Regions from separate parts of the Vibrio sp. 2134-1 genome, predicted to be linked through region 2. Evidence: predicted binding sites of a transcription regulator. Region 2 holds the regulator's gene; each other region holds the start of a gene.
The links. Region 2 encodes PurR, which represses purine synthesis genes. Its sites were predicted from a motif close to TNANGNAAACGTTTNCNTNA; they were not measured.

Region 1 (6,375 bases), on a different contig from region 2:
ACAGTATCGCGAATGGTCATGGTATTGGACTGCTGCCGACTTGGACAGCATGCGGCTATGAGAAACATCACCCAGGGCGAATCACGCCTTGCTTAGAAGGTTGGCTTTCTGAGCCTATTTCCATTAACTGCTATACACCAGCAGGACGACCACCACTGCGCTTATCCGTACTTTTAGACTGCATTCACCAAAGCATTCCACAAGGTTGGAAAACCTGACAAAAATAAAAAGGCCATCATAATGATGGCCTTTCTAACTTTAGCGTTTAACAATCGTCGTTTACGTTCGACTGTTTAGACGGTCCTGCAATTACGCTAGCAATTCTTTTGCTGTGTTCACTACGTTTTCAGTCGTGAAGCCAAACATCTCGAATAGCTGACCAGCAGGTGCAGATTCACCGAATGTTGTCATACCGATGATGCGACCGTCGAAGCCAACGTACTTGTACCAGAAATCAGCAATGCCCGCTTCAATAGCGATACGTGCCGTTACGTCTGATGGCAGTACAGATTCACGGTAAGCGGCGTCTTGTTTGTCGAATGCATCTGTTGATGGCATTGAAACAACGCGTACTTTCTTGCCTTCTGAAGTTAGTTGCTCAGCGGCTTTCACTGCAAGCTCAACCTCAGAACCTGTTGCGATAAGGATTAGCTCAGGCTTACCTTCGCTATCTTTCAGGATGTAAGCACCTTTCGCGATGTCTGCGACTTGTTCAGCAGTACGCTCTTGTTGCGCTAGGTTTTGACGAGAGAAGATAAGTGCAGTTGGTGCATCTTTACGTTCAATCGCTAGTTTCCATGCAACTGCAGACTCAACTTGGTCACATGGGCGCCATGTGCTCATGTTTGGAGTTACACGTAGAGACGCCATTTGCTCAACAGGTTGGTGAGTTGGGCCATCTTCGCCAAGACCGATCGAATCATGCGTGTAAACTTGGATGTTCTGAATTTTCATCAGCGCAGCCATACGCATTGCGTTACGTGCGTATTCCATGAACATTAGGAATGTTGCGCCGTAAGGAACGAAACCACCGTGCAATGCGATACCGTTGATGATAGCAGTCATACCGAATTCACGCACACCGTAGTGGATGTAGTTTCCAGAGAAGTCCTCCGTTTCTAGAGACTTAGAACCAGACCACATGGTCAGGTTAGAAGGCGCTAGGTCAGCAGAACCACCCATAAACTCAGGAAGCATTTGACCAAACGCTTCTAGTGCATTTTGCGATGCTTTACGTGATGCAATGTTCGCTGGGTTTGCTTGAAGATCGGCAATGATTTGGTTCGCTTTTTCTTCCCACTGTGCAGGAAGTTCGCCGTTTAGACGACGTTTAAGCTCTGCCGCTTCAGCAGGGTAAGCTGCAGCGTATTCTTCGAATTTTTCATTCCAAGCTGCTTCTTTCGCGGCGCCCGCTTCTTTTGCATCCCACTCAGCGTAAACATCTGCCGGGATCTCAAATGGGCCGTACTCCCAACCTAGGTATTCGCGAGCCGCTTGGATTTCATCGTGACCTAGTGGTGCACCGTGACAGTCGTGCGAACCAGACTTGTTAGGAGAACCGAAACCGATAATTGTTTTGGTACAGATAAGCGTAGGACGTGGGTCCGCTTTTGCTGCTTCAATTGCTGCGTTGATCGCGTCTGAGTCGTGACCATCGACTGCTGGGATTACATGCCAGCCGTACGCTTCAAAACGCTTAGGTGTATCGTCAGAGAACCAGCCTTCAACGTGACCGTCGATAGAAATGCCGTTGTCATCCCAGAACACGATCAGTTTGCCTAGACCTAACGTCCCAGCAAGAGAGCATGCTTCATGCGAGATGCCTTCCATTAGACAGCCGTCACCCATGAACACATACGTAAAGTGGTCAACGATATCGTGACCTTCTTTGTTGAACTGTGCCGCTAGTGCTTTCTCTGCGATCGCCATACCAACAGCGTTAGTGATGCCTTGACCTAGAGGACCCGTTGTTGTCTCGATACCAGGCGCGTAGCCGTACTCTGGGTGACCTGGGGTTTTTGAGTGCAATTGACGGAAGTTTTTCAGATCGTCAATAGATAGCTCGTAACCGCTTAAGTGCAGTAGAGAGTAAATAAGCATTGACCCATGACCGTTTGACAGCACAAAGCGATCGCGGTCGGCCCACTCTGGGTTTGAAGGGTTATGGTTTAGGTGAGAGCGCCAAAGAACTTCAGCGATATCAGCCATACCCATTGGTGCGCCTGGGTGGCCTGAGTTAGCTTGTTGAACACCATCCATGCTTAGAGCACGAATTGCATTGGCAAGATGTTTACGAGACGACATGTCTGCTCCTGAGTACATTAAGCGAAACGAAAAGTAGGTCATAATTCTCTCAAAGCCCTGTTGGGTGTGCAAACGTTTTCCAGTCCAAAACCTCACAAATATTGCACCTTTCGCGCCAAATCGTTCGAAGTTCTTAAAATTATCAATAAATCAGGCAAACGTTTGGTTATAACAAAAACCAAAAAAGAGCTTGTAATTCGAGCAATCAAATTTAGAATAGACGTCTAGATGTAGATACACCTACAAAAATTAGTATTAATTTGCGCTGGAGAGTTTATCATTCCCCAGTTTTAAACCAGATATAGTGGAGCTAACATGGCTAAGCACCTGTTTACTTCTGAGTCAGTATCAGAAGGTCATCCAGATAAAATTGCAGACCAGATTTCTGATGCGGTTCTTGACGCGATTCTAGAGCAAGATCCAAAGGCTCGTGTTGCATGTGAGACTTACGTTAAAACCGGTATGGTAATGGTGGGTGGTGAAATCACGACTTCAGCATGGGTAGACATCGAAGAGTTAACTCGTGAAACCGTTCGTGAAATCGGCTACGTACATTCAGATATGGGCTTTGACGCAGATTCTTGTGCGGTACTAAACACAATCGGTAAACAGTCGCCAGATATCAACCAAGGTGTTGATAAAGCTGACCCTAAAGAACAAGGTGCAGGCGACCAAGGCATCATGTTTGGTTACGCTTGTAACGAAACTGAAGTACTAATGCCAGCGCCAATTACTTACTCTCACCGTCTTGTTCAAAAGCAAGCAGAAGTTCGTAAAAACGGCACACTACCTTGGTTGCGTCCTGATGCAAAATCTCAGGTAACATTCCAATACGATCAAGGTAACATCGTTGGTATCGACGCGGTTGTTCTTTCAACTCAACACTGTGACTCAATCTCAACTTCAGACCTGCGTGAAGCGGTAATGGAAGAGATCATTAAGCCAGTGCTACCTTCTGAGTGGATCAACAAAGAAACAAACTTCTTCATTAACCCAACCGGTCGCTTCGTAATCGGTGGTCCTATGGGTGACTGTGGCCTAACTGGTCGTAAGATCATCGTAGATACCTACGGCGGCGCAGCTCGTCACGGTGGCGGTGCGTTTTCTGGTAAAGATCCATCAAAAGTTGACCGTAGTGCAGCATACGCAGCACGCTACGTAGCGAAAAACATCGTAGCGGCAGGCATGGCTGACCGTTGTGAGATCCAACTTTCTTACGCAATCGGTGTTGCTGATCCAACGTCTATCATGGTGGAAACGTTCGGTACTGAGAAAGTATCTCACGACATCATCATTGAAGCGGTTCGTCAATTCTTCGACCTACGTCCATACGGTCTACAAGAAATGCTTAACCTTCTTCAACCTATCTACAAGAAGACAGCGGCTTACGGTCACTTCGGTCGTGAAGAATTCCCGTGGGAAGCGACAGACAAAGCTGCACTTCTACGCGATTTCGCTGGCATCAAATAATCAAGCCAAGCAAGAATCAATCAAGCCCTCGCCTATGGCGGGGGCTTTTTATTTTCAGCAACTTTTATCCAGCCATTTCGGCTCATACCGCCCTGCCCCACAAAGCAATCCTGTTTCTCCCTCATTTTTATACCGAATAAATTTTAAGCAATTATTTGTAAATTATCCCATCTCCGCCAATAGTTAAAATATTGTTAACTCCAATTTAAATAGAGACGTCGGATGCTGGCGACTGTGGAAGCAACACTTAAGTAAAGACATGAGTCAGGCATCTTTATGGCCGATACCAAACTAAGCCAATGCTCAGATGTAAACTTGAAAAAGTCGCTTCAAGTTTGACTGAACAAAAACCGCTGTCAGTTGGTATAAGCGGATAATGTGGGAATAAATCAAGGAGGAATTATGCCTCGAACTGTTAATCCATCGGACTTCCACAACAAACGAAAGGAAGTGCCAGACAACGAATACGCCAGAACCATACCGTGCAATACGGTCAATCTTTCTGCACCTTTTCATTGGCTCGCATTAGGTCTGCATGATTTCGTGCGAATGCCGCTTATTAGTGCTTTCTATGGCATCTGTTTTATGGCTGCTGCGATAGGCATTGTTTTGCTCGTACAGTGGCAAGGCACACACTTAGTCGTCATGCCCAGTTTGATTGTTTACATGTTAATCGGTCCGTTTCTCGCGCTGGGCTTGTATGATGCCAGTTGGGAGAGAGAGCGCGGACACAAAGCAAGCTTGTTCCATTCAATGAAAGCGATCGGTCGTAACTCAACATCTCAATGGGCGTTCGCCGTGTTACTCGCAGTGTGTATGATATTTTGGATGCGCATTGCCGCTCTACTTCATGCGCTCTACCCTTCTGTTCAAGGGGCACCTTTAAGTGAGTTCCTACCCTTCCTTGTCATCGGCTCTTTAGTTGGCTTTGTTTTGGCTTGTGTGGTGTTTAGCATTTCAGCCTTTTCTATTCCGCTCATGATGGAGCGTCGCGTAGACATGATGACCGCTGTATTTACCAGCTTTAATGCCGTGAAATCCAACATTCCAGCAATGATTGTTTGGGCAGCGATCATCTGTGGCGGTATTCTTATCGGCTTTGCGACCTACGGGATCGGAATGTTGTTTACCATGCCAATTCTAGGCTACGGTACATGGCACGCTTACCATGCCACCATCAAGAAAAAACACACACCATAATTAACTGATGCTATGATCTGGCCCTCGCAAATGCGGGGGCTTTTTTATTTGATTTATCGAGGTGAATTGTGGATATAGAACTCAGCTATAAAGCCAAGCAAGTGATGGCGAGCTGTATCGCGATGGCGGAACAAGCTTTCAAACGTTCTTTCCCGATTCCAACAATCACCTTCGACGTCCGTGGGAAAGCGGCAGGAAAAGCCTACCTTCAATTAAATCAAGTACGCCTAAACCCTGTTTTATTTCGCGAAAACACCCAAGCATTCTTAGATGAAGTCATTCCTCATGAAGTAGCACACCTGATTACTTATCAGGTTTACGGGCGAGTTAGGCCTCACGGTAAAGAATGGAAAGGCGTCATGGAAGCCGTATTTAACGTACCAGCCAAAACCACTCACAGCTTTGAAGTAAAATCCGTTCAAGGTAAAACCTTTGAGTATCGTTGTGGTTGTATGACCTACCCTCTGTCGATTCGCCGCCATAATAAAGTGCTGCGCAAAGAGGCGACGTACTCTTGTCAAAAATGCCGCCAACCACTTAACTTCACCGGCATTCAATTATCGTAGCCCTTACCTCATAGTGTTACTTGCGTTCCCAAAATAAAAATCGAGTTGATCAAAACCTTCCCTTCGCCACTTATTGTTAACTTACTCATCACTAAAGCTATTTTATGCGTGTTATCATGAATAAAGTCATACTTTATAAAGACTTTTATCATGAAATACTTACTCTCTCTGTTGCTTATCGCGCTTTCTAGCACTGCGATTGCCGCGCCACCGAGCTCATTCTCTGCTGCCAAACGTGAGGCGGTCAAAATTTATCAAGACCATCCAACAAGCTTCTACTGTGGCTGTAACATTCAATGGCAAGGCAAGAAAGGCTTACCCGATTTAGCCTCTTGCGGCTACCAAGTCCGTAAACAAGAAAAACGGGCTGCACGAATCGAATGGGAGCACGTTGTTCCTGCGTGGCAATTTGGCCACCAGCGTCAATGCTGGCAAGATGGCGGACGTAAAAACTGTAAGAAAAAAGACGAAACTTTTCGTTTGATGGAAGCAGACTTGCACAACCTAACTCCTGCTATTGGTGAAGTAAACGGTGACCGTTCGAACTACAACTTCAGCCAATGGAACGGTATGGATGGCGTAAGTTATGGTCGCTGTGAGATGCAAGTGAACTTTAAGCAGCGTAAAGTCATGCCACCAGACCGTGCGCGTGGCTCAATTGCTCGCACCTATCTATACATGAGCAAAGAGTACGGTTTCAAACTGTCGAAGCAGCAAACGCAATTAATGAGTGCTTGGAACAAAACCTATCCTGTCGATAAATGGGAATGTGAGCGTGACGAGCGCATTGCAAAAGTACAGGGCAATCACAACCCATTTGTTCAAGAAGCCTGCC
Region 2 (6,375 bases):
TTGTCCAAAAACCAAATAAGGCTGCACCAAGTAAGGTGACTACTGCCGCTCCTGGGATAGAAAAAGCGGTAATTGCAATGTAGGTAAAAAAGTAAATCGCAGCCGAGAATACAAAATTCTGATCGATGTATGTAGTTAGTGCTTCTTGTTGGGCTTTTGCATTCTCTAAGGTTAAATACTGGCCAAAGTTAATACCTAAAAAGACGATAGCCGCTAGTAGGATGAGACCTAATATCAGTTTCTTATTCATAATTTTGATTCCAATTTGGGATATATGTAATAAGACAGTAGGAAAACCGAAAAAATTTCACAAAAAAACCGCAGATTAGACTGCGGTTTTACAAGATAGTTTTTAGGCCGACTTTTATTGGAGGCCGTTCATCAACTCATCTCGGCGAGCTTGAGGTACCACACTCCAATGAGTGCCGTTGATAGCACCTTCTAGTGCCCATAGCAACTCAATGTTGACGGTTGCAGAGTGCGTATCTCTTATCGCTTTATAGGCGTTAAGCGCACCTTCCTCTTCAAGCTTCTCTACGGATTCGATGCCGGCTTTTTTTAGCATGCGCTCGGTAGCCAGTCGTAAGTTAGGCAAATCTTTCAAACGGTTAGGCTTTGTACTTGCTTGCTGTTCTTTCTCAAGCTTTGCCTTTTTCAATGATTGATTCGCTACTTCGATTAAGCGTTCGCTTGATTCCCATAAATCGCTGGAAATAGCGTAGTACTTTGTAACGACTGGAAAGCCACGTTTTTTATAAACGTAAGGCTTTAGCCCTTGTTTCTCGAAGTCAGATGAAGTTTTTTGGTCTGCTCTGATATGAAGCTGATTGTTTACCACTAGTGCAAACATTGTTTCATCAGCGAATAGTCCGAAGCCACCAAACATTGAGCGCGACTTGATATTACCAAGTGCCTCAAATAGCTTCATAGAGTCTTTGAGTATCGGTTTATCCATGTTTTGTTATCTCGGTGTAATTAATATTACGCCACCAAAAGTCAGGTCCGAGAGAGTAGCAAACATGCGTAAAAACAATGTCATTACAGAGTAAAGTCATTGCTTACACACTTGCCATCGGTAACCCCGCTACCTTCCATATCGTAATATGGTTCAGGCCGGAGGCTTTGCGTCCCACTCTTTCGAATGGTTTGCCCTGTGCGTGACACAATGAGCATACTTCTTATATTGAATTAACATCACGGTTTAGCGTTAAAAGTGTGATTTCGGTTCAATAAAAATGATAGATTGAATGCTCTATTTTGCATATGGAAAGGTGCAAATTGGCCTTTGAAAAGGAGTTCTTAATATATATTACATTTATATAAAACAGGGAGTTAACGTTAGTCAATTGTTATTAGAGTGGTGTGAAGTATTAGAGAATGCTTAATTTTTCCAAAAAAATAAGCGCCCCTGTAGAGCGCTTATTTAACCGTGTTAAATACAGTGAAATTTAGTTCATTTTTTTCACAGTATTTCGAATTACAAGCTCAGGTTGCATTTCGAAAATTCGTTTTTCGTGTTCTTTATCTTTGATACGCTCAAGTAGAATTTCGAATGCATTTTTACCAACACGACGTTTAGGTTGGTGGATAGTCGTTAGCGGTGGAGAGAAGTATTCTGCAAGCTCGATGTTGTCGTAGCCGATCACTGAAATATCTTCAGGAATTTTGATCCCGTTTTGTTGCAAGCGGCTCATTAGGCCGAGAGCCATTGTGTCGTTAAAACAGAATACCGCCGTCGGGCGCTTGTCCATTGCGGTAATTTTATCTGCAACTAATACGGCCGTATCACATTCAAAGTTACCTTCAAGGATCCAGTCTTCATTTACAGCTAGGTTCGCTTCGCTCATTGCGCGACGGAAACCTGCAATGCGCTCTTGGCAAGCAAGCTTTTCAAAATGACCGCTTAGACAAGCGATATCCGTATGACCATTGTCAATCAGATGTTTGGTCGCAATGTAGCCACCTTCTTCTGAGTTATCCATGATTTTGTCTGCTTGCGAGCTCTCTGGGCCCCAATCCATGACCACTTTAGGAATGTCCGCATGACGGTCAAGCATCTCTTTTAGTTCTTCGGTTAAGTCAGAACACATCACTAGGATGCCATCAACGCGCTTTTCAGCCAGCATACGAATGTAATCGCGTTGTTTTTCGTAAATCCCGCCTGTGTTACATAAAATCAGAGTATAGCCTTGGCGGTAACAGTAGCTCTCAACGCCATCAATCACTTCTGAGAAAAATAGGTTAGTTGATTGAGTTACTAACATGCCAATCGTACGAGTTGAGTTGCATTTTAGGCTGCGTGCAACGGCACTTGGCGCGTAATTCAGCTCGTCAACGGCTTTCATTACTTTTTCTTGCGTTGCTTCTGCAACGAAACGCGTTTTATTGATAACGTGCGAAACTGTCGTAGTGGAAACGCCGGCTAAGCGAGCAACGTCTTTTATCGTGGCCATAAATGGTGTCCTGTATCGAGCTACTGAAATATGTCGTATTGGATGTACCTGATGCTCTAATGGTTTCACACCTAGCAATATAAAATTGGCGCTAAGTGTCTCGGCAGCGGTTGATCCAAGTGCGACAAAAGGGTGCGTAGCAGCATCGGTCGATGAATTTTATCTTTTTTCTATCTGATGAGAAATTGCCATCAACCTGTTAAGAAAACACAAAAACCGCTATATTTCAGCGGTTTACATATAAATCATATTTAATCGTTTGCGCTCACATTTTAGCCCTATGTGGACTGACTAGCAATGTTTTCAGCACGAGATTTGTGTATTTGAAGTCACATTTTGACTGCTAAATAACCAAGCGTCTTTGCGCTAAGTTAAGGCAAACGAATATTATACCCAAGTTACTTACAATTGGTCACTTTCGGCATACAGGAAGCCCGATAGGCAGGCTCCCTAAAAATAGGCGGCAATTATTCACCAAGAAGGTAGGCGCTGTCTAGTTTACAAAATGCAACTAATAGTTTCGCGACACTCGAGTAAAATCCAAATTCGTCGAATTGTTTACATTTGTCTGAAAACTGAGGTAACCAAGACATCAATTGTTGCTGGATAAAGTCGTTTTGTTTAACGAAGGCTTCTTCCATGTGTTTTTCTTGTTCAAGCTCGTTTGAGCGGATAATCATGTTCCCGAGAAAGTCGAGCTCAACGGCTAAGTGATCCGCAGGTTCCTTTAGGTTTTCGTCTACTTGAACGCCAAATTCAGCCATCAACTTTTCCATTTCCTCAGCTGGCTTGTCATTCAGTAAACCTGATTCACCAATGTACATGGATGCGTAAGGAAGAGCGCCGTATTTTTCTGTCTTCAAAAACAGTTCACAAAAGTCAGCTGCAAGCTCTAGTTGTGCATCTTCACGATCTTGTAACCGATTCAGCGCATCAACTAGGCTATCAACGGCTGGTTTCAGCGACTCATTTTCACCTAAGCCTGCGAGAAAACTGCGAATTTCAACACTGTGATAGGCTTCCAATTCTTTCTCTGTTAGTTCTTTTGCGAACAAGCTCGAAAACCACCAGTAAATTTCAGCGCGTTTTTCATTAAAAGCTTTCACTTCTTGCATTTTGGGCTCCTGAATGATGCTTCAAGTCATGCATCACAAAGTCAATTAGGGATATCCCCTAAGTGTAATCAATTAAAATGAATAGCAGTAACTATAATTGTTATGTTTTATGGTCAAAAATGACCGTTTATTAATAGCAGTGGGTAAGCTTGTTTTGAATCAATAAAAACGCTAAATCTTGCGTTTTAATGTATCTATGACTAGAAATGTTACTAGTTATGAATAGAATACGTCTTGGATAATAAGAAGACAGAAAAGTGGTGTAAATGAGCTATCACGTATTAGTCGTAGAAGATGATGTTGTAACTCGTAGTAAGCTTGCGGGATATTTCCAAAATGAGGGCTACCAAGTCAGCGAAGCAGAGAGTGGCGCGGAAATGCGTGAAGTTTTGCAAGCGGGCGATGTAGACCTGATCATGCTGGATATTAACCTGCCTGGTGAAGACGGCCTGATGCTTACTCGTGAGTTACGTAGCCAATCGGATATTGGTATCATATTAGTAACAGGACGCACGGATAGCATTGATAAAATCGTAGGCCTAGAAATGGGTGCTGACGATTATGTGACAAAACCTTTTGAACTGAGAGAGCTGTTAGTTCGCGTTAAAAACTTGCTGTGGCGTATTTCAGCAGCGCGCAGTGGCAGCTCGAAAGCGAATGAAACCAGTGAAGAGCACATTGTGCGCTTTGGGGAGTGGACATTCGACATTCAACGTCGCGCACTTAGCCGCAACGGTGAGCCAGTAAAACTAACTAAAGCAGAGTATGAACTTTTGGTGGCATTATCGTCTTACCCTAACCAGGTGTTAAGTCGTGAGCGTATTTTGAACATGATCAGCCATCGAGTGGATGCGCCGAATGACCGCACCATTGATGTTCTTATTCGACGTATGCGCGCAAAAATGGAGTTCGATCCTAAGAACCCACAGATTTTTGTAACGGTACACGGCGAGGGCTATATGTTTGCTGGTGACTAGTTTGAACATAACTCAATCGTAAAAAGAAAAAGGAGAGCTTCGGCTCTCCTTTTTTGTGGCTTCAAGATAATACTAGTTTGCTTCAACCATTGGTGTTTGGCCGACAGTATCACGCAACCTTTGCCAAATACTGCCCAAGTACTCATGCCAATAAAGCTCTGTTTGTTCTAAGTAACGCGCTTTAGGTGAGTATTTATCCCAAGGTTGACTGATTTCGCTAATAGCTAAGAAGTTGGTCGGAGCTGGGATTGGTTTAATGCCTGCTGCGTTGAACTCATACAATGCACGGCTCATGTGGCTTGCAGAGGTGACTAACACAATCTCCTTTTGCTGAACGAATGCAGCCGCTTGACGTGCCTCTTCCCACGTATCCTTTGCATCCTCTAATAAAATGATATCGGATTTTGCTACACCTAAGGCTAGGGCAACGTTCGCCATCATTCTCGCGTGGCTAATTTCAGATCCGCCAGCATAGCCGGATAAGATTAATTTCGCGCCTGGATACATTCTTAAAATACGAATGCCCTCAGTTAAGCGCATTAATGCTGCACGGCTTAACTGCGAGGTGGGTGGAATTTCGTCATCGATAACATGACCATTCCCTAAAACCATCACGTAGTCGATGGTGCCAGAAACTGGCAAAAAGGCTTTATGCTCTCGCTCTAACGGCATAAGAAGCTTGGTTGAAACAGGTTGGAAGGCAACAAGAAAAATGCCAACAAAAGAGAATAGAACAACGAAGCAGCCAGTTTTACGTTTTGTAGTAAAACTAATGAGAGCAAGACCCAACAAGCCTATCAGCAGCAATGCCGGAAGGGGCATAAGCATGGCTGACACTACTTTTTTCAGCTCAAACATACATAAATAGTCCGAAAAAACATCAATTGATAATAAAAATGAGGGTATCCCTCTTTATTCCTGCTTTCCTTGTGCCAGAATAGCGGCACAATCCGTTATGATAACTCAGCAGAAGTGACAGAAGACCGCAATTTCGACGATATCGCCCACAAATTTGCAAAAAATATTTACGGCTCCGATAAAGGGGAGATCCGCCAAATCATTGTGTGGGAAGATTTTCTACAGATTCTAAGTGAATTAGATGCTGACCAGCAACCCCTAGAAGTGTTAGACGCTGGTGGTGGTTTGGCACAAATGTCGCAAAAGCTTGCTAAGCTCGGACATCGAATCGCTTTATGTGATCTATCTTCGGAAATGCTGCAGTTGGCTAAGCAGGATATTGAAAAAAACGGTTTGCTTGAGCAGTATCGCCTGATTCATTCGCCTGTCCAATCCATCGGTGAACATATGGATGGACGGGTCGATCTGGCTATGTTCCACGCTGTGATGGAGTGGCTGGTTGATCCTAAGGCCGCACTTGAAACAGTTCTAGAACAAGTAAAACCGGGAGGCATCGCATCAGTCATGTTCTACAACCACCACGGTTTAGTCTATAAAAACGTGGTTTGTGGCAACATTCCTCATATATTAGACGGCATGCCTCACCGAAAAAGATTTAAACTACAGCCGCAAAAAGGCTTAAAACCTGAAGAAGTCTACCAGTGGATAGAAAATTCAGGTTTTAATATTTGTGGCAAATCTGGTATTCGCTCATTTAGTGATTACATAGGCAATATGGAATACATGGGTGATTACGAGTTTGAAGATGTGTTGGCGCTAGAAAAACAACTTTGTCGACAAGAGCCATACCTCTCATTAGGCCGCTACATTCATGTGTGGGCTAAAAAGAACGATAAACAGGAATAACAATGAGTGAGATGACTCTCAATGCTGCAGAGCAACCAATCGATGAGCTGGTTGGCTGGGTTAAGC
Region 3 (6,375 bases), on a different contig from region 2:
GCGCACCCAGTTTACAAAGACGGCGATGAGTTCAAGAAAGAGTTTGGCGTGCTTGATAAGAAAATTACTTTGCCTCAAAGCAAAGTTGGTGAGTTGCTGGTCATTCGCCCTTATGAGTACTTTAGCTTGGCACTGATCACTAACAGTACGAAACCCATTAACCAAGATATTTCGGTGGTGTCACCGTTGGCGGACGAATTAACCATCGATGAATCGACGAAATAACGATGATCTCGCTGCCTGGTTAAAACTGAGTTGTTTACCAGGCATTGGCGGCGTCAAAATGAATAAGCTACTGGCAAGAGACACGCCACGTAACATCGTAAACTTCTCTCCTGAACAGCTACAACAACTTGGGTTAACAACTAAGCAAATTCAAGCTTGGGCTTCAACAGATAAAGAAGTCGATGCTTGTTTAAGCTGGCTTGAGGCTTCTACAAATCATCATATCCTGACACTGACTGACCCGTGTTATCCACCTCAGCTCAAACAAATCGTTGCACCGCCACCTCTACTTTTTGTTCAAGGATACCCTACTTGTCTTTCTCTGCCACAAATCGCGATGGTTGGAAGTCGAAATGCGAGTATTGATGGATTACAGCATGCACGTCAGTTTGCTGCAGAGTTTGTTCAGCACGATTTTATTGTCACCAGTGGTCTCGCTTTAGGCATTGATGGTCATGCGCATGATGGTGCGTTGCAAGCGGGTGGTAAGACGATTGCGGTGCTAGGATCTGGCTTAGAAAATATTTATCCGGCACGTCATCGTGGTTTAGCGCAACGTGTTATTGAACATGGGGCTTTGGTGTCTGAGTTTCGGCCTAATGCCAAGCCGCGCCCAGAAAACTTCCCGCGTCGTAATCGTATTATTAGTGGATTATCGCTTGGTGTACTGGTCGTCGAGGCGGCGAAAAAGAGCGGCTCGTTAATTACAGCTCGTTACGCGCTTGAGCAAGGTCGAGAAGTATTTGCTCTGCCAGCGTCAATCAATGCCCCCAATGCCTGCGGTGGAAACCAGTTGATACGTCATGGCGCTTGCCTCGTAGAAAAGACGAAAGATGTCTTAGATGAAATACAGTCCTTGCTTGATTGGTCTATTAATCAGAGTACCGATTTATTTTCTACGTTAAATGATGAAGAAGAATTGCCATTTCCTCAGCTGTTAGCTAACGTAGGAAGTGAAGCTACACCGGTTGATATTCTTGCAAACAGGACCAATATACCTGTCCAAGAAGTCATGATGCAGCTCTTAGAGTTAGAACTCTCTGGGCATGTCGTTGCGGTTTCAGGTGGCTATATTCGAAAGGGGAGGGGCTAGCTATGATGATGGATATACTGATGTATCTATTCGAAACCTACATCCATAGCGATGCAGAGTTACAGGTCGAACAAGACGAGTTGGAAGAAGAGTTGCTTCGTGCAGGCTTCCAACAAAAAGATATCTACAAAGCCCTTGTCTGGTTAGAAGAGCTTGCCGCATTGCAGCAAAGTGACACCTCTTCTGCAATCTCGACTTGCATGGCTTCGTCATCAACTCGTATCTACACAGCGAAAGAGATGCAGCGTTTAGATTTGGAATGCCGAGGATTTCTATTGTTTCTCGAGCAAATCAATGTGTTAACCACAGAAACTCGCGAAATGGTGATTGACCGAGTGATGGGATTAGAAACGAGTGAGTTTGAGCTTGAAGACCTCAAATGGATCATTCTGATGGTGCTGTTTAATGTGCCTGGCAACGAAAACGCTTACACGCTAATGGAAGAGCTGTTGTACACCAAGGAACAAGGGATTCTTCACTAACCATCTGGGCAAGTTCGAGTTTAGCTAGAATAAACGCGAGCTTGTCTTTTTGTGTGTTTTTCACGAAACGGTAAGTATGAGTAGTAAAATCGACAACACCCTTTTCTCTGCCCATGAACACGCTTTGGAACACGAGCCGTGTCCAAAATGTGGTGGTGAGCTAGCTCTCAAGCACGGAAAACATGGCCCATTTCTCGGCTGTAACCATTACCCAAGCTGTGATTATATTAAACCGCTACACAGCAATGATGGGCACATCGTGAAAGAGTTGGGTGTGCCTTGTCCTGAGTGTGGCAATGAGTTGGTACTCCGCCAAGGGCGCTACGGCATGTTTGTCGGTTGTAGTAACTACCCGGCTTGTCATCATATTGAGTCGATTAATCAACCAGAGCCAGAGGCGCAGTCACAAGAGCAACACGCTTGCCCTGAATGTGGCAAAGGACATTTGGTTGAGCGTAAAACCCGATTTGGCAAAACCTTCTACGCATGTGACAACTACCCTAAATGCAAATTTGCTGTGAACCTTGCTCCGGTCAAGGGGCGATGCGAAGAGTGTGGTTTTACTCTGTTGGTGGAGAAGAAACTTGCCAGTGGTGTGAAATTGCAATGTGCCAACCGTAAGTGCCAGCACACCCAACAAGGGTAAATACATCAAAGGAATTAAAAAGGGTCGCATCGTGCGACCCTTTTTTGTTTTTTTGCTGCCAAACGTTAGTGTTGAGGCTGTTTAGCGAACGCTTGCACGGCTGGGAAAGCTATTGGGTCTAAGATGTCTGCCAGGGCGCACAACCTACGGTGCAATTCTCCTGGGTAGTCGCCACACACGTTGATGTGTCCCATCTTGCGACCTGCACGTTTCTCTTTGCCATACCAATGAAGGTGGCAACCATCCATTGATAACAATGCATCTGGTAGTGTGTCTTCACCAAGAATATTGATCATTGAGGTTTCACGAACCAATTTCGTACTACCTAATGGTAAGCCGCACACTGCGCGCAGATGGTTTTCAAACTGACACGTTTCTGCACCTTGCTGTGTCCAGTGACCAGAGTTGTGCACGCGTGGAGCAATCTCATTCACTAAAAGTGCCCCATCGACATCAAAGAACTCAAGCGCTAATACGCCAACGTAATCTAGGCTATCTGCGACTGCCGTGAACATTTGCTTTGCTTGTTCCTGTAACCCTGGCGCATCAATCGCAGTAGAAAGACTCAATACACCGTTGGTGTGAACATTCTCTGCCAGAGGGTACACTTCCACACTGCCATCTTTGCTTCGAGCACCAACCAGTGATACTTCGCGGTTAAAAGGAACAAACTCTTCAGCAACAATCGCTTGAGTTGGTGTTGCCGCGATGCACTCTGCCATCTCAGTCCAAATGTCGTCGACTTGAGAAGCTTCTTTTAAGCGCCATTGGCCTTTACCATCGTAACCACCTAATGCACTTTTCAGAACCATTGGCATACCAACGTGTTCAATTGCGCGGTCAAAGTCTTCACGAGTTTCAATGACGTAGTATTTCGCGTTGCGCACGCCGGCATCATCAAGCAGTGCTTTTTCAATACGGCGATCACCACCTGCTTTGATGGCTTGCGTACTTGGTAGGAACTTGCCGCTCGCTTCGCAAACCTTGAGCACGTCATGTGGAATATGCTCGAACTCGGCAGTAATCACATCAACTTGCGTAATCGCATTTTCCAAACCATGGCCAAGTACCTGTTGAGTTAAAGGGTGAACGACATCACCGTTGGTGACATCGTAAGCTGAAATTTGAATATTCAGTGGCGCACCAGCCAGAGACATCATACGAGCCAACTGACCCGCACCAAGAACCAGTACATGCATCTGATTAATCCTCTGCAGGGTTTGGATTTGCGAGAACTGTTTCCGTTTGCTCATTACGGAATGCTTCTACCTTCGCCATGATGTTTTCATCATGAGTGCCTAGGATTTGCGCTGCTAGGATACCGGCGTTTGCTGCGCCCGCTTCGCCAATCGCCAATGTACCAACCGCAATTCCCTTTGGCATCTGTACAATAGAAAGCAGTGAATCCATACCTTTCAGTGCACGAGACTGAACGGGAACCCCAAGCACTGGCAAACTAGTAAACGCCGCCGCCATACCTGGTAGGTGGGCTGCACCACCTGCGCCTGCGATGATAACTTTGATGCCGCGTTCTTTTGCGCCACTGGCGTAGTCAGCCAGTAATTGAGGAGTTCGGTGTGCTGACACGACTTTTGTTTCGTAAGGCACGCCAAATTGGTCTAGCATGTCCGCTGCTAGTTTCATGGTTGGCCAATCGGATTTAGAACCCATGATGATACCGACTTTCATCTCAAACTCCTTTAAGCTGCAAAAATTAGGTGAGCTATAAATTTGTGCGCATTATACGGGGATTTTTATCTCAAGCAAACGTTTGCGTCTTGTTGTTGGCGCTATTGATACATTTTATAAAAAAATTGCTTTAGTGTCTGAGAATGAATATTTGTACACTTAGTGAAAACAACACAGTCAAACAAATAGGAAGTAATCGGTGGATAACTTTGAACAAGTGCTCAACGCACTCAAGCAAGGCGAAGTGATTGCCTATCCAACAGAAGGGGTTTTTGGTGTCGGATGTGATCCAGATAACCCAGAAGCAATTCAAAAGCTATTAGAGCTCAAGCAGCGTCCGGTAGAAAAAGGGCTGATTCTCATCGCGGCAAGTTATGATCAGCTCTTGCCTTATATTGATGAATCTCAGTTGACTGAAGAACAATTACAGACTGTTCATGCCACTTGGCCAGGCCCATACACTTGGATCATGCCAGCGAGCGATAAAGTATCCAACTGGGTTTCAGGGCAGTTTGATTCAATTGCGGTTCGTGTGACTGATCATCCTTTGGTGCAAAAAATGTGTAATGCATTCGGAAAGCCGTTAACCTCTACCAGCGCGAATCTTTCCGGCTTACCACCGTGTATGACCACGGAAGAAGTCGAAGAGCAGTTGGGTGATAAGCTGGTCGCCATTCTTCGTGGCGAGACCAGCGGTCGTGATAAACCCAGCGAGATTCGTGACGCCAAAACTTCACAAATATTAAGACAGGGTTAACCCTGCTAGCCAGCCATCATTAGGTTTCACGTAATAGGTAATAACGTATGTCAGCGATCGATAAGCACGCCGTAAAGCAGTTCTTGATGTCACTTCAGGACTCCATTTGTCAGCAGTTAGAACAAGAAGATGGAAAGGCCGTCTTTGTCGAGGATGCATGGCATCGTGAACCGGGCGAACGTCTTGGTGGCGGTGGGCGCTCACGTGTTATGCGTGATGGCCTTGTTTTCGAGCAGGGAGGCGTGAACTTCTCGCATGTGGAAGGGAAAGAAATGCCAGCATCTGCGACAGCGCATCGTCCAGAGCTAGCGGGTCGTCGTTTTGAAGCGATGGGTGTTTCTTTGGTTATTCACCCTAAAAACCCTTATGTACCGACTTCACACGCCAATGTCCGCTTCTTTATTGCAGAAAAAGATGGCGAAGACCCAATTTGGTGGTTTGGTGGTGGTTTTGACCTAACGCCGTTCTATCCATTTGAAGAAGATTGCCAATCATGGCACGACACTGCAAAACTGCTTTGTGCGCCATTTGGTGACGATGTTTACCAAGAGCATAAAGCATGGTGTGACAAATACTTCTTCCTACCACATCGTAATGAAACTCGCGGTGTTGGCGGTTTGTTCTTTGATGATCTAAACCAGTGGGAATTTGATAAGTGTTTTGCTTACATCAAAGCAGTCGGTGAAGGCTATTGCCAGGCTTACTTGCCGATCGTTTCTCGTCGTAAAGAGATCGAGTATGGTGAGCGTGAGCGTGAATTCCAACTATATCGTCGCGGCCGTTACGTAGAGTTCAACTTAGTGTATGATCGTGGTACCTTATTTGGTTTACAAAGTGGTGGGCGTACTGAGTCGATTCTGATGTCAATGCCGCCGCTCGCTCGCTGGGAGTACTGCTACGAGCCAGAAGCGGGATCGCCAGAAGCTGAACTTTACGAGCGATACCTAACGCCCCGAGAGTGGTAAGCACGGAATCTCCTTTTCTATATAGATAGATAGTGATAGGGTCATCTGTAATCAGGTGGCCCTGTTTTCTCTATATCTAAGTAAGGAACAAAGGTAAGGAAATGACCCAGCAAATCGATCGCTATGCCGTGTTTGGTAATCCTATCGGACACAGTAAGTCGCCATTCATTCACACCTTGTTTGCTCGTCAAACTAATCAATCTTTGGTGTACACCGCAGAAAGTGCACCTGTTGATGGTTTTATTGACGCGGCGAAGGTGTTTTTTGCTGAAGGTGGCAAGGGGTGCAACATCACTATGCCATTTAAAGAAGATGCTTATCAATTTGCTAGTCGATTGACAGAACGGGCTCAGTTAGCAGGCGCGGTAAATACCCTCAAGAAGTTAGACGATGGTGAAATCATCGGTGACAACACTGATGGTGCAGGTTTAGTGCAAGATCTGCTTCAGCATCAGGTTGTATTGGAAGGCGCGCGAATCCTAATTATTGGCGCTGGTGGTGCAGCTCGTGGTGTTATT

Region 1: the regulator PurR is predicted to act here: its motif matches at 2,455-2,474, upstream of metK (methionine adenosyltransferase).
Region 3: the regulator PurR is predicted to act here: its motif matches at 4,206-4,225, upstream of purE (5-(carboxyamino)imidazole ribonucleotide mutase).

The regions. Positions count from the first base shown of each region.
Region 1 covers NZ_JAWOUS010000017.1:100,787-107,161, forward strand. Annotated here, with positions in the region: gene R7R78_RS18060 (LysR family transcriptional regulator) at 1-218, shown strand, start outside; gene tkt (transketolase) at 310-2,304, opposite strand; gene metK (methionine adenosyltransferase) at 2,620-3,774, shown strand; gene R7R78_RS18075 (DUF2189 domain-containing protein) at 4,177-4,974, shown strand; gene R7R78_RS18080 (SprT family zinc-dependent metalloprotease) at 5,043-5,540, shown strand; gene endA (deoxyribonuclease I) at 5,691-6,375, shown strand, end outside.
Region 2 covers NZ_JAWOUS010000011.1:47,539-53,913, forward strand. Annotated here, with positions in the region: gene R7R78_RS13580 (TVP38/TMEM64 family protein) at 1-250, opposite strand, end outside; gene R7R78_RS13585 (TfoX/Sxy family DNA transformation protein) at 365-955, opposite strand; cyclic di-GMP riboswitch class I at 1,072-1,161, opposite strand; gene purR (HTH-type transcriptional repressor PurR) at 1,449-2,453, opposite strand; gene torD (molecular chaperone TorD) at 2,921-3,568, opposite strand; gene torR (two-component system response regulator TorR) at 3,835-4,545, shown strand; gene elyC (envelope biogenesis factor ElyC) at 4,618-5,403, opposite strand; gene cmoM (tRNA uridine 5-oxyacetic acid(34) methyltransferase CmoM) at 5,518-6,309, shown strand; gene mukF (chromosome partition protein MukF) at 6,312-6,375, shown strand, end outside.
Region 3 covers NZ_JAWOUS010000031.1:1,639-8,013, reverse strand. Annotated here, with positions in the region: gene R7R78_RS21980 (LysM peptidoglycan-binding domain-containing protein) at 1-225, shown strand, start outside; gene dprA (DNA-processing protein DprA) at 209-1,318, shown strand; gene R7R78_RS21970 (DUF494 family protein) at 1,321-1,800, shown strand; gene R7R78_RS21965 (type I DNA topoisomerase) at 1,877-2,446, shown strand; gene R7R78_RS21960 (5-(carboxyamino)imidazole ribonucleotide synthase) at 2,512-3,645, opposite strand; gene purE (5-(carboxyamino)imidazole ribonucleotide mutase) at 3,650-4,135, opposite strand; gene R7R78_RS21950 (L-threonylcarbamoyladenylate synthase) at 4,335-4,892, shown strand; gene hemF (oxygen-dependent coproporphyrinogen oxidase) at 4,940-5,857, shown strand; gene aroE (shikimate dehydrogenase) at 5,959-6,375, shown strand, end outside.